2 regions of the Pseudomonas sp. 9.3L genome follow, and region 1 is predicted to be linked to the other one. Evidence: riboswitches for the same ligand, from Rfam matches in the RefSeq annotation. Region 1 holds a riboswitch; the other holds the start of a gene.
The links. Region 1 has a riboswitch for cobalamin ahead of AC4LE2_RS09620 (CbtB domain-containing protein). Riboswitches for the same ligand answer to the same signal wherever they lie in the genome.
Positions count from the first base shown of each region.

Region 2: it holds a riboswitch for cobalamin, as region 1 does, so the genes downstream of both, cobO (cob(I)yrinic acid a,c-diamide adenosyltransferase) here and AC4LE2_RS09620 (CbtB domain-containing protein) in region 1, are expected to answer to the same signal.

Region 1 covers NZ_JBZUBK010000001.1:2,099,452-2,106,006, reverse strand. Annotated here, with positions in the region: gene AC4LE2_RS09640 (alpha-ketoacid dehydrogenase subunit beta) at 1-385, shown strand, start outside; gene AC4LE2_RS09635 (dihydrolipoamide acetyltransferase family protein) at 385-1,638, shown strand; gene lpdA (dihydrolipoyl dehydrogenase) at 1,648-3,012, shown strand; gene AC4LE2_RS09625 (DUF2790 domain-containing protein) at 3,175-3,447, shown strand; cobalamin riboswitch at 3,549-3,757, shown strand; gene AC4LE2_RS09620 (CbtB domain-containing protein) at 3,842-4,027, shown strand; gene AC4LE2_RS09615 (CbtA family protein) at 4,038-4,724, shown strand; gene AC4LE2_RS09610 (cobalamin biosynthesis protein) at 4,718-5,152, shown strand; gene cobM (precorrin-4 C(11)-methyltransferase) at 5,149-5,907, shown strand; gene nfuA (Fe-S biogenesis protein NfuA) at 5,947-6,531, opposite strand.
Region 2 covers NZ_JBZUBK010000001.1:2,839,531-2,846,085, reverse strand. Annotated here, with positions in the region: gene AC4LE2_RS12965 (PQQ-dependent sugar dehydrogenase) at 1-1,282, opposite strand, end outside; cobalamin riboswitch at 1,373-1,599, shown strand; gene cobO (cob(I)yrinic acid a,c-diamide adenosyltransferase) at 1,723-2,334, shown strand; gene AC4LE2_RS12955 (cobyrinic acid a,c-diamide synthase CobB) at 2,331-3,641, shown strand; gene bluB (5,6-dimethylbenzimidazole synthase) at 3,638-4,288, shown strand; gene cbiB (adenosylcobinamide-phosphate synthase CbiB) at 4,285-5,193, shown strand; gene cobD (threonine-phosphate decarboxylase CobD) at 5,186-6,175, shown strand; gene AC4LE2_RS12935 (cobyric acid synthase) at 6,175-6,555, shown strand, end outside.

The DNA of each region.
Region 1 (6,555 bases):
AGCAGCCATCACCCGCCCAGGCAGTGCCGTCACGGTCATTACCTACGGCACCACCGTGCACGTGGCGGTAGCCGCCGCGATGGAAACCGGTATAGACGCCGAGGTGATCGACCTGCGCAGCTTATGGCCCCTGGACCTGGACACCCTGGTGGCCTCGGTGAAAAAAACCCGGCGTTGCGTGATCGTGCATGAAGCCACGCAAACTTGCGGGCTGGGCGCCGAGCTTCTGGCGCTGATTCAGGAGCATTGCTTCTATTGGCTGGAGGCTCCGATCGAACGTGTTGCGGGCTGGGACACCCCCTACCCTCATGCCCAGGAATGGGCTTACTTCCCAGGGCCAGAGCGCGTCGGCGCCGCCCTCAAGCGCGTCATGGAGGTGCGTTGATGGGCCAGCATGTGATCAAGATGCCCGACATCGGCGAAGGCATTGCCCAGGTGGAGCTGGTGGAATGGTTTGTAAAGGTGGGCGATACCGTGTCCGAAGACCAGGTACTGGCCGACGTGATGACCGACAAGGCTACCGTTGAAATTCCCAGCCCTGTGGCGGGTCAGGTGATCGCGTTGGGTGCGGTGCCTGGCCAGACGATGGCGGTAGGCAGCGAGCTGATTCGGCTGGAGGTTCAGGGCGCTGGCAACCTCAAGGGCGATGCTCAGGCACAGCCCGCGCCCGTAGTGGTAGACGCCGCGCCGGCCTCACCACCCGTGCCAGCGACCCCGCCTGCGCCGCCGGAAAGCCCTGCCACCGCACCTGCCGTTGCGAGCCCAGCGATGACCGGGGAGCGCCCGCTGGCCTCCCCGGCGGTGCGTAAACGCGCCTGGGACGCGGGTATCGACCTCTGCGCCCTGCAAGGCAGCGGCCCGGCCGGGCGTATCGTGCAGGCGGATCTTGACCAGTGGGCGCATGGCACGGCCCGCCCTCAGGCTACAGCAGCGAACGAAGAGGCGATCGAGGCCATACCCGTGATTGGCCTACGGCGCAAAATCGCCGAGCGGATGCAACAGGCTACTCAGCGCGCGGCGCATTTTACCTACGTGGAAGAGATGGATGTGACTGCCTTGGAGGCGCTACGCCAGCAACTCAATCACCGCTGGGGCGCCAGCCGTGGCCGCCTGACCCTACTGCCTTTATTGGTGCGCGCTCTGGTGGTCGCGATCAAGGACTTCCCGCAACTCAATGCGCGCTACGACGATGAGCGCCAGGTGATCCAGCGCTACAGTGCAGTGCATGTAGGCATCGCCACTCAAGGTGACAATGGCCTGCTGGTGCCCGTGTTACGTAACGCCCAAAGCCGCTGCCTGTGGGGCAATGCCAACGAGATCACTCGCATCGCCGAGGCCGCGCGTCATGGCAAGGCCGAGCGTGAGGTGCTTTCGGGTTCGACCATTACCCTCACCAGCCTGGGCGCGCTGGGGGGCATCGTGTCCACCCCTGTGCTCAACCTGCCTGAAGTCGCCATTGTAGGCGTGAACAAAATAATGGACGTGCCCCGGGTTGTAGGCGGGCAGATCGTCGTGCGCAAGGTGATGAACCTCTCCAGCTCCTTTGATCACCGCGTGGTTGACGGCATGGACGCCGCACGCTTTATCCAAGCGGTGCGCCAACTGCTGGAACAGCCCGCCACACTCTTTATCGAATAAGGCTCGACCATGAACACAGTGGAAACCCGATTGCTTATTTTGGGTGGGGGCCCTGGCGGCTACGTGGCAGCGATCCGCGCAGGCCAGCTGGGCATCCCGACCGTACTGGTGGAAGCGCATGCGCTGGGCGGCACGTGCCTGAACGTAGGCTGCATCCCCTCCAAAGCGCTGATTCATGTGGCGGAACACCTTCATCAACTCAGTACCCCTACCCCGTTTGGCGTGAGTGCCAGCCACCCCTTGCTGGACCTGAGCAAGGCCATCGGCTGGAAAGACAGCCTGGTGGACCGCCTGACCACAGGTGTGGCGGCTTTGCTCAAGAAACACCAAGTGAGGGTTATCCGTGGCCATGGCCAGATCGTGGACGGTAAAACCCTCGACGTGGGCGATACCCGCATTCACTGCGAGCACCTGCTGCTGGCTACGGGCTCGCACAGTGTGAGCCTGCCGGGGCTGCCTGTGTGTGACGCGGTGATCGATTCAACCCAGGCCTTGTCCCCGTCCGACCTGCCCCACCACCTGGCTGTAGTAGGCGGCGGTTACATCGGCCTGGAGCTGGGTATCGCGTACCGCAAGATGGGCGTGCAGGTGACAGTGATCGAAGCGCAGCCTCGGCTATTGCCGGCCTACGATGCCACATTGACCCAGCCGGTGATGGAGCGGCTCGCCACCCTCGGTATCGAGATGCTGCCTGGCCACAGCGTGGAAGGGTACGAACAGGGCGCCGAGCAGTTGACCGTCCGCACGCCCACGGGGGACGCGCGGACTTTAAAGGTAGACCGCGTGCTAGTGGCCGTGGGCCGTGCGCCGCGTACCCAGGGTTATCAGTTGGAGCGCCTGGATCTGGTCATGAATGGCAGGGCAGTGAAGGTGGATGCGCGGTGCCACACCAGCATGACCAATGTATGGGCCATCGGCGATGTGACCGGCGAACCGATGTTGGCCCACAGGGCCATGGCTCAGGGGGAGATCGTGGCTGAAATCATCGCGGGCCAGGTACGCCAGTTCATGCCCGCGGCCATTCCTGCCGTGTGTTACACGGACCCTGAGATCGTTACCGTCGGGATGTTGCCTGAGCACGCCGCGCCTGACGCACTGGTGGCCAGTTTCCCCTTCGCCGCCAATGGCCGTGCCATGACCCTGGGCGATACCAGCGGCTTTGTGCGCGTGGTCGCTCGTGCTGACAACCACCTGATCCTCGGCTGGCAGGCCGTTGGCACAGGGGTATCGGCACTCGCCGCTGCGTTTGCGCAGTCCATGGAGATGGGTGCGTGCCTGGAAGACATTGCCGGCACCATTCATGCCCACCCCACCTTGGGTGAAGCCGTACAAGAGGCTGCACTAAGGGCCTTGGGGCACGCACTGCACCTGTAAACCTTCCCGTCTGCTGTCTGCCTTCTTGCCCGCAGCGGCTTCCGGCAAGAAGGTTCTATTAAAAATAATGATTATCGCCACCATGGTGTTCAATTTCTCGAACAGTGCCATTAGCGGTTTACTGAACCCCACAGAAACCCAAGTCATTCCACGAGGACCACCATGAAAACCGCCTTTGCCATCGCCGCGCTCGCGACTGCCTTCGCCACCAGCGCCTTCGCTCAAGATGGGGCTGATCGCAGCGTAACCAGTAACGTGCCAGTAGATGCCTACCAGTACGGCATGCACTTGGACGTGCAGAAAGTTCTGTCTGAAACCGACGTGAGCGCCAAGCGTGGCGTGGTGCCTGTGACCATGGTCTACCAGGACAGCCAGGGTGCCGTGCATAAGGTGCAGTACTTGCAGCGCGGCGGTTTCAACGACACCAATGGCTAAAGCCGCTGGCGCCTGTGCCACCCACTGCCCCAACGCCCCGGCCTGACCGGGGCGTTTTGCATCCTCCGCTGCTATTTGACCAATCACACCTGGCATGCTTTCCTTACGCCTTTCGTTCGGGTGCCCCTCACAGGGTGAAACGGGAAACCGGTGAGCCATATGGCTCTTTACAGTCCGGTGCTGCCCCCGCAACGGTAAGCAAGCGCGCTTCCAATCCACTGTGCCTTGGCATGGGAAGGGGAAGCGAATAGGCAGGGTTTAAGCCCTTCCCCTTGCAAGCCCGGAGACCGGCCCGAGCGTCATACATCGACATCCCTGCGGTGGGCAGGCTGTGCTGCCTTGTCTGACTGGCAAGGGGCTGGCGTGCCTGCTCGTACCCTACCGAGGACGCGACATGCCTTCCAACGCTACCAGCCCTGCTGTCACCCGCCCTATTACCCACGTCGAACGCATTGCTGCGGCTTGCATAGCCGTTGTGCTGGGCGCAAGCCTGGTCTATTTCGCAGGGTTTTCGCACATTTCGGCGGTTCACAACGCCGCCCATGACACGCGCCATAGCGCTGCCTTCCCCTGCCATTGAGGTGCCCGTGATGATGCTGCATATCGTGCGTACCGCAGGCTTTGCCGGGCTGTTCGCTGCTCTGCTGCTTACCCTGATGCAAAGCCTGTGGCTGTCGCCCTTGATCTTGCAGGCTGAAACCTACGAACAGGCCGCCCCTACGCTGGAAGCGCATAGCCACACGCCCGAGCATGAGGCACCGGCTTGGGCGCCTGAAGAGGGCTGGCAGCGAGTGGTGTCTACGACCGGCGGCAATTTAGTGGTAGCCGTGGGGTTTGGTTTGATCCTGGCAGGGTTGTATACCCTGCGACGTCCTGGGCGCTTGGCCGAAGGCCCGCTCTGGGGGCTGGCGGGCTACGCCGTATTTACCCTCGCCCCTACGCTAGGGCTGCCGCCTGAACTACCCGGTACTGCGGCCGCAGACCTGGTGTCTCGGCAATTGTGGTGGGCGGGCACGGCGGTGTGCACTGCGCTGGGCCTAGCGCTGCTGGTTTTTGTTCAAAACTGGATGGCCAAGGCCACCGCTGCCGTACTCTTAGCCCTACCTCACCTGATAGGGGCGCCGCAGCCACTAACCCATGAAAGCCTGGCGCCAGAGGCGCTGGAACAGCAGTTCCGTTGGGTAGCCCACGTTATCAACCTGGTGTTCTGGCTGGTATTGGGCATGCTCAGTACCTGGCTGTTCCGCCGCCGATCCGAGAGCCTGAGTCTGTGGTAGGTAAGGGTCACTGCCTGGTGGCGGGCTTCGGCTGCCGTCAGGGCTGCTCGCTGGAGGAATTGCGGGTGCTGCTGAGCAAGGCCTTGATAACCGCCAACGCGAGCCCGGCTAACCTTCAAGGCATCGCTACCTTCGAAGGGCGCCTGCAGGCGCCAGGGCTGATGGCGTTGGCCACCGAGCTGTGCCTGACGCTGGCAGGCTATAGCGCGCCGGCCATGGCGCGCTTCGAAGCGCTACTCAGCCACCGCTCGGCAGTGAGTTGGCACCATACAGGGTGCCAAGGTGTGGCTGAGAGCGCAGCCCTGGCCCACTGCGCTTCGCTTGCTGGCACCGTGCCTGAACTGCTGGTTACCCGCCTGCAAAGCCCTAGCGCCACCGTCGCACTGGCCATGCCGCTGGCCTCTTCCCCTCCACAGGTATTTCGATGACCGTGTACTTCATAGGCGCCGGCCCCGGCGATCCTGACCTCATCACTGTCAAGGGGCTGCGCCTCATACAAGGTTGCCCGGTCATTATTTACGCAGGTTCTTTGGTCCCAAGGGAGGTGCTGCGCCAGCATCAGGCGCAGCGCGTGATAAACAGCGCCGAGCTTGACCTGGAAGCGATTATCGAGGAAATCGTCCAGGCCCACCGGCAGGGGTTGGATGTGGCCCGGGTGCACTCTGGGGACCCAAGCCTGTATGGCGCAATTGGCGAGCAGATTCGCTGCCTGAAGGCCCTTGATATTCCCTACGAAATCATACCGGGGGTCACTGCAGTGGCGGCCTGTGCAGCTTTGCTTGGCAGTGAGCTGACGTTACCTGGCGTGTCCCAGACACTGATCCTGACGCGTTACGGCACGCGTTCGCCGATGCCGCCCGGCGAGGCGCTGGCCGACCTTGCCCGACATGGGGCCACAATGGCTATTCACTTAGGGATCAGCCATTTGCCAGCCATCGTGGCCACACTGCTACCCTCCTATGGCGCCGACTGCCCCGTTGCGGTGATCTACAAAGCCAGCTGGCCTGACCAAGACTGGGCGCTCGGCACCTTGGGCGATATTGAACAGCAGGTCGCGGCTAAAGGGTTCAGGCGCACTGCGCTGATTCTGGTAGGGCGGGTGCTGGGCAACGAGGTGTTCGAGGATTCCGCCCTGTACAGGGCGGGACGGGCTCACCTGTACCGACCCGCTAGCACCGAATAAGACCGCAAGGGCTACAGCCGTGGCCCTGTACGGGAAGGCTTAGTAGTAGGCGTTTTCTTTGACGCTGTGGTCGGTAACGTCCCGCACGCCTTTGAGTTCGGGAATGCGTTCGAGCAGGGTACGCTCGATGCCTTCCCTGAGGGTGACGTCTGCCTGCCCGCAGCCCTGACAGCCGCCGCCGAACTGCAGCACCGCAACGCCATCTTCTACCACTTCGATCAGCGTGACCTGCCCACCGTGGCTGGCCAGCCCCGGGTTGATCTCGGTTTGCAGGTAGTAATTGATGCGCTCGTTGATTGGGCTGTCGTCATTGACCATGGGCACCTTGGCGTTAGGGGCCTTGATGGTGAGTTGACCGCCCATACGGTCGGTCGCGTAGTCCACCACAGCGGCATCCAGGAAGGGCTCGCTGACTGCGTCGATCCAGGCCGTGAAACTCTTGAGGCCCAGCGGCGAGTCATCAGGCTTTTCTTCACCCGGTTTGCAGTACGCGATACAGGTTTCGGCGTACTGGGTGCCTGGCTGGGTGATGAATACGCGGATGCCAATGCCTGGTGTGTTCTGCTTGTTCAGCAGGTCACCCAGGTACTCTTGAGCCGCGTCGGTAATGGTTATTGCGCTCATGTAGGTTCCTCACAGACTGGCGCC
Region 2 (6,555 bases), 740 kb from region 1:
TGCCCACGTCATCGGCTATCAGTACACCGCCCTTGCCATCGCCGATCACGCCTACGGGCCGGCCTTGCGCCTCCCCCTTGTCGTTAACGAAGCCCGTGAGCAGGTCTACGGGTTGACCGGTAGGCATGCCGTTGGCGAAGGGCACGAACAGCACCTTATAACCACTGAATGGCTTGCGGTTCCAGGAACCGTGCTGGCCAATGAAAGCGCCATGATCGAAGGGTGCCGGTAACTGACTGGGCTGAGCAAACGCCAGCCCGAGCGACGCCGTATGAGGGCCGACGGCGTAATCAGGGGCAATCGCCTTCTGTACCATCTCTGGCTTGCCTGGCTCTACCCGCACGTCCACGTGCTGCCCGTAGTAGCTGAACGGCCAACCATAGAAGGCACCGTCTTTCACTGAGGTGATGTAATCGGGTACCAAGTCACTACCGATTTCGTCGCGCTCGTTCACCGCCGTCCACAACGTGCCGCTTTGAGGTTCCCACGCCAGGCCGTTGGGGTTGCGCAGCCCTGTGGCATACAGGCGTTTCTGGCCGCTGGCGCGGTCCACCTCCCAAATCGCAGCGCGGCCTTCTTCCTGGTCCAGGCCATTTTCGGCAACGTTGCTGTTAGACCCCACGGTCACGTACAGCTTCTTGCCATCAGGGCTGGCAATCACGTTCTTGGTCCAGTGATGGTTCAAGGTGCCCGCAGGCAGGTCCGTTACGGTTTGTCCTTCGCCTTCAAGGTGGGTAGCCCCGGCCTGGTACTTGAAGTGGACGAGGCGGTCGGTGTCCGCCACATAGAAATCATCCCCCACCAAGGCCATGCCGAACGGCGAGTTCAGGTGTTGCGCGAACACTTCGCGGGTCTCGGCAATGCCATCGCCGTCTTTGTCGCGCAGTAACGTGATGCGGTTAGGGCTAGGCACACCGGCGCCAGCACGGCCCATGACTTTGTTCATGACCCAGCCACGAATGCCTTTGCTGTCATCGGGCTTGGGCGGTGAGTTGGTCTCTGCCACCAGCACGTCGCCATTGGGCAGTACATACAGCCAACGAGGGTGGTCCAGCCCTTCGGCGAAGGCTGCCACCCGGGTGCCTGGTGCAGCGGCGGGCATTTTTCCGGCAGGCCAGCCTACCGCCGGTGCAATGTTCACGGTAGGCATGAGGGTTTTGTTAGGTGCGGGCAATTGCGGAGAAGGGCCGGTGCCGTCAGCAACCTGTAGCCTGGAGCTTTCACCGCAGCCGGCCACGCTGACCGCCAGCAGTACGGTGAGTGCAATACGAGAAGTGGGCATGAGCGATTCCTTATGCGTTGTGTAAGGTAGAGGTAGCGAAGCGGGCGTGGTTCAACATGTTTAATTGACGCTGTAGGGCCAACCCCTTACCCTTCGCCGATTGTTTCAGGTGCCCCGCAGCCTTCGCTCGCAGGGTGAAACAGGGAAGCCGGTCCGCCCGCACGCCTTCATGGCCTAGCGCGCAATGCCGGCGCTGCCCCCGCAACGGTAGATGAGTCAACGCTTGCGCACAGGCCACTGGGTAACCGGGAAGGCGCGCCAGCGGGGCAGCAGGCCCGCTCATGAGCCCGGAGACCGGCCTGAAACCCTGTACGGGGCGGCACGCGCCCGTTAACCCTTGGATCGCCGCGCGGGTGAGAGCGGCATCGACGTCAACGCGCCAGCCACGGCTTGGCGTGGGTGCATTCGTCGGTGCGCACGCGTGAGCGAGGAGAGCAACGATGGACGATACCCCTGGGCGCGACGAGCGTCACCTGGCCCGCATGGCCCGAAAAAAAGCCGTAATCGATGCCCGCATCGCCGCCTCGGCCGACGAGCGCGGTGTGCTGCTGGTGCTCACTGGCAACGGTAAAGGCAAAAGCAGCTCAGGGTTCGGCATGCTGGCGCGGGCCTTGGGGCATGGCATGCAATGCGGCGTGGTGCAGTTCATCAAGGGCCGCCAGACCACCGGCGAAGAGGCATTCTTCCGCCGCTTTCCCGAGCAGGTCAGCTATCACGTCATGGGCGAGGGCTTTACCTGGGAGACCCAGGACCGTCAGCGAGACATCGCTGCTGCCGAGGCCGCCTGGGGGATCACTCGCAGCCTGCTCACCGACCCCGCCGTCGATTTCGTGTTGCTCGATGAGCTGAACATCGCCCTCAAGCATGGATACCTGGACCTCGCCACGGTGCTGGCCGACCTTCAGGCCCGGCCACCCCTGCAACATGTGATCGTCACCGGCCGTGGGGCCAAGCCTGAGCTGGTTGAGCTGGCGGACACCGTGAGCGAGTTGGGCGTGGTCAAGCATGCCTTCGCCGTAGGCATCAAGGCCCAGAAGGGTATCGAGTGGTGAGTGCATCACGTCACTGCCCGGCAATGCTGATTGCCGCCCCGGCTTCAGGCCAGGGTAAGACCACCGTCACGGCCGCCCTGGCGCGCTTGCACCGCAATCGCGGGCGTAAGGTGCGCGTCTTCAAGTGTGGCCCGGACTTTCTTGACCCGATGATCCTGGAGCGTGCCAGCGGTGCACCCGTGTACCAGCTGGACCTCTGGATGGTCGGCGCTGAAGAAAGCCGTCGGCTGCTATGGGACGCGGCACAAACCGCGGACATCATTTTGGTGGAAGGGGTAATGGGGCTGTTCGATGGCATACCTTCCAGTGCCGACCTTGCCATCGAGCTGGGCCTGCCGGTCATAGGCGTCATCGATGGCACCGCCATGGCCCAGACCTTCGGTGCCCTTGCCCTGGGGCTGGCCCGTTATAACCCCAGCCTGACCTTTCTAGGGGTATTGGCCAACCGGGTAGGCAGTGAACGCCATGGGCAGCTGCTTCGAGGCAGCCTGACCGAAGGCCTGCGCTGGTTCGGCGGCCTTCCACGGGAGCAGGCCATCACCTTGCCCAGCCGGCACTTGGGCCTGGTACAGGCGAGCGAACTGAACGACCTCGACCGGCGCCTGGACGCCGCGGCCGAGTCGCTGGCGGCCAGTTGTGATGATGCCCTGCCTCCACCGGTGTGCTTCACCGCCCCCGAGGTGGCCCCACTTTCGCCGCTTTTAAAGGGGGTTCGCATCGCCGTGGCGCAGGACCAAGCGTTCGCGTTTCTCTACAGGGCCAACCTCGACACCTTGCGCAGCCAAGGAGCAGAACTGAGCTTCTTCTCCCCGGTGGCCGACAGCGAGCTGCCGCCATGCGACAGCCTGTACCTGCCGGGGGGTTACCCTGAGTTGCATCACCATCGGCTGGCTGCCAACCAGCCCATGCTTGCCGCCATTCGGGCGCACCATCAGGCCGGCAAGCCGTTGCTGGCCGAGTGTGGCGGCATGTTGTACCTGCTCGATGGCTTGACCGATGTAGAGGGCCAGCGGGCGCCTTTGCTCGGGCTGATCCCTGGCGAAGCGACCTTGCAAAAGCGCTTGGTGGCGCTGGCCCTGCAACAGGTGCGCCTCCCCCAGGGGGCGTTGCGAGGCCATACGTACCACCATTCCCTGACCACCACGCCCTGGAGCCCTGTGGCCCGAGGCGAAAGCCCCAATGGTGGGCGAGGTGCCGAGGCGGTTTACCAAGCGGGGCGGCTTACTGCATCGTACGTGCATTTTTATTTCCCGTCCGACCCCACCTTGGCGGCAGCCCTGCTCATGCCTGACGATGTGCGCCCATGACCGACCAAGCGTATAGCCAGGCAGAGCGCGCGGCCGTGTACCGAGTGATTGCCGAGCGGCGTGACATGCGCCACTTCATCGGCGGCGAGGTGGCCCCTGAGGTATTGCACCGTTTGCTCGCGGCGGCTCATCAAGCGCCCAGTGTGGGCTTGATGCAGCCATGGCGCTTCATTCGTATCCGTGACGCCGCTGTGCGCGACGCTATTCATGAGTTGGTCGAAGAGGAGCGCGTGCGCACGGCGGCCGCCCTCGGGGAGCGTTCCGATACGTTCATGGCATTGAAGGTTGAAGGGGTTCGCGACTGTGCCGAAGTCCTGGTAGTGGCGCTGGGCGATGACCGTGAACGTCATGTCTTCGGGCGGCGTACCTTGCCCGAAATGGACGTCGCCTCCCTGGCCTGCGCGGTGCAAAACTTATGGCTGGCCGCGCGCGCCGAGGGCTTGGGCATGGGCTGGGTGTCGTTGTTCGACCCGGCCAAACTGGCCAAGCTGTTGCACATGCCGGCCGGTGGCAAGCCCTTGGGCGTGCTCTGCCTGGGGCCGGTCGAGGTTTTTTATCCCGCCCCCATGCTTGCCCTTGAAGGGTGGGCGCAGGCGCAGCCGCTACATGAGTTGTTGTACGAAGACCGTTGGGGGCTACCGTCATGAGCATGGCCTTGGCTTGCGTGGCCGCCTTTGCCTTGGATGCACTGCTGGGCGAGCCGCGGCGCTGGCACCCGCTGGTGGGGTTCGGGCACCTGGCGCAGCGCCTTGAACACCGTTTCAATTTCGCCGGGCATGGGTGGCGCAGTCACGGCGTTACGGCCTGGCTCATGGCCGTTGTGCCCCCGGTGCTGGTGCTCACGCTGTTGTCCTGGTTGCCGCTGATAGGCGGCGTGGTCGAGGTGTTGGCGCTGTACTGGGCTATCGGGCTGCGCAGCCTGGGCGAGCACCTGTTGCCGGTGTCCCAAGCCCTGCGCGATCAAGACCTGCCCAAGGCCCGCGAGCGGGTAGGGCGCCTGGTTAGCCGGCACACCGACGCGCTGGACGCCACAGGCGTTGCCAAGGCTGCCACCGAATCTGCATTGGAAAACGGCAGCGACGCGGTGTTCGCCGCACTGTTCTGGTTCGTCGTAGGTGGGGTGCCTGGCGTGGTGCTCTACCGGTTGGCCAACACCCTCGACGCCATGTGGGGCTACCGTAACGAGCGCTTCGAGCGGTTCGGATGGGCAGCGGCGCGCATCGACGATGTACTCAACTTCATCCCCGCTCGCCTCGTCGCGCTCACCTATGCCGTGCTAGGCAAAACACGCCTTGGGTTGAAATGCTGGCGCGGCCAGGGCAAGCAGTGGGATAGCCCCAACGCCGGGCCGGTCATGGCCGCAGGCGCAGGTGCGCTGGGCGTCACCCTGGGCGGCCCCGCCGTGTACCACGGGGAGCTTCACGAGCGCCCGGTCCTCGGTGAGGGCCCACCCCCTGATGCAGATGCCATCGAGCGCGCCTGGTCTCTGGTGCAACGCGGCGTCTGGCTGTGGTTGCTGGTGATGTGTATAGGAGCGCAGTTTTATGCTTGAGCACGGTGGCCGCTTGCAGGCCGCAGCGCTGGCGTTTGGCCGGCCAGCCTCGGACTGGGTTGACCTCTCCACCGGGATTGCACCCTGGAGCTGGCCGATTCCGCCCATTCCTGAACGCGCCTGGGCACGCCTGCCTGAGGCCGAAGATGGGCTGGATGCCGCGGCTTGCACGTACTACGGCGCTGCCCATGCGCTGCCTGTGGCCGGCTCTCAGGCGGCGATCCAGATGTTGCCCCGGTTACGTCGCACCGGCAAGGTGGGAGTTCTCAGCCCCTGTTACGCCGAGCATGCCGAGGCCTGGCGTCGGGCTGGGCATGTGGTGCGCGAGTTGGGGGACGACGAGGTGGAGGACTACCTCGATACCTTGGATGTGCTGGTAGTAGTCAACCCCAACAACCCCACAGGGCGGCTAATCAGCGCAGCCCGCCTGTTGGCCTGGCAGGCACAGCTGGCCGCTCGCGGTGGCTGGCTGGTGGTGGACGAAGCCTTCATGGACACCACTCCGCGCCTTGGCCTGGCGCACGAAACTCAACGCCATGGGCTGATCGTGCTGCGCTCGTTCGGTAAATTCTTTGGGCTGGCGGGCGTGCGGCTCGGGTTCGTGCTGGCCGCGCCTTACCTGCTCAAGGCACTGGCCGAGCAATTAGGGCCCTGGGCGGTGAGCGGCCCCACCCGCACCTTGGGTATCGCTTGCCTCACTGATACCCCCGGCCATCAGCAGCAGATTGAGCGTTGCACGGCAGCCAGCCAGCGCCTGGCCACCCTGTTGGCAGCCCATGGTCTGGCGCCCAGCGGTGGCTGCGCGCTGTTCCAATGGGCACGCAGCCCCCATGCCGATGCCCTGTACCTGCACCTGGCGCAGCGAGGCGTGCTGGTGCGGCTGTTTTCAGTCACCAGCAGCCTGCGCTTTGGCCTGCCAGCGCTAGATGCGCATTGGCAACGGCTGGGCGAGGGCTTGGCCACCTATCACGAGGAACCTTGATGCCTACGCTTATGGTGCAAGGCACCACGTCCGACGCAGGTAAAAGCACGCTGGTGACAGCGCTGTGCCGCTGGCTACGCCGCCAGGGCGTTTCGGTGGTGCCGTTCAAGCCTCAGAACATGGCCCTCAACAGTGCCGTGACCGCCGACGGCGGCGAGATAGGCCGAGCCCAGGCGGTGCAGGCGCTAGCCTGTGGCCTGGCCCCGCATACGGACATGAATCCGGTACTGCTCAAGCCTAATAGCGAGACCGGTGCGCAAGTGATCATCCATGGCCGGGCGGTGGGCAATATGAATGCCCTGCGCTACCACGGCTACAAAGCTACCGCCATGCGTGCGGTGCTGGCTTCCCATGCACGGCTGGCAGCCAACTACCACACC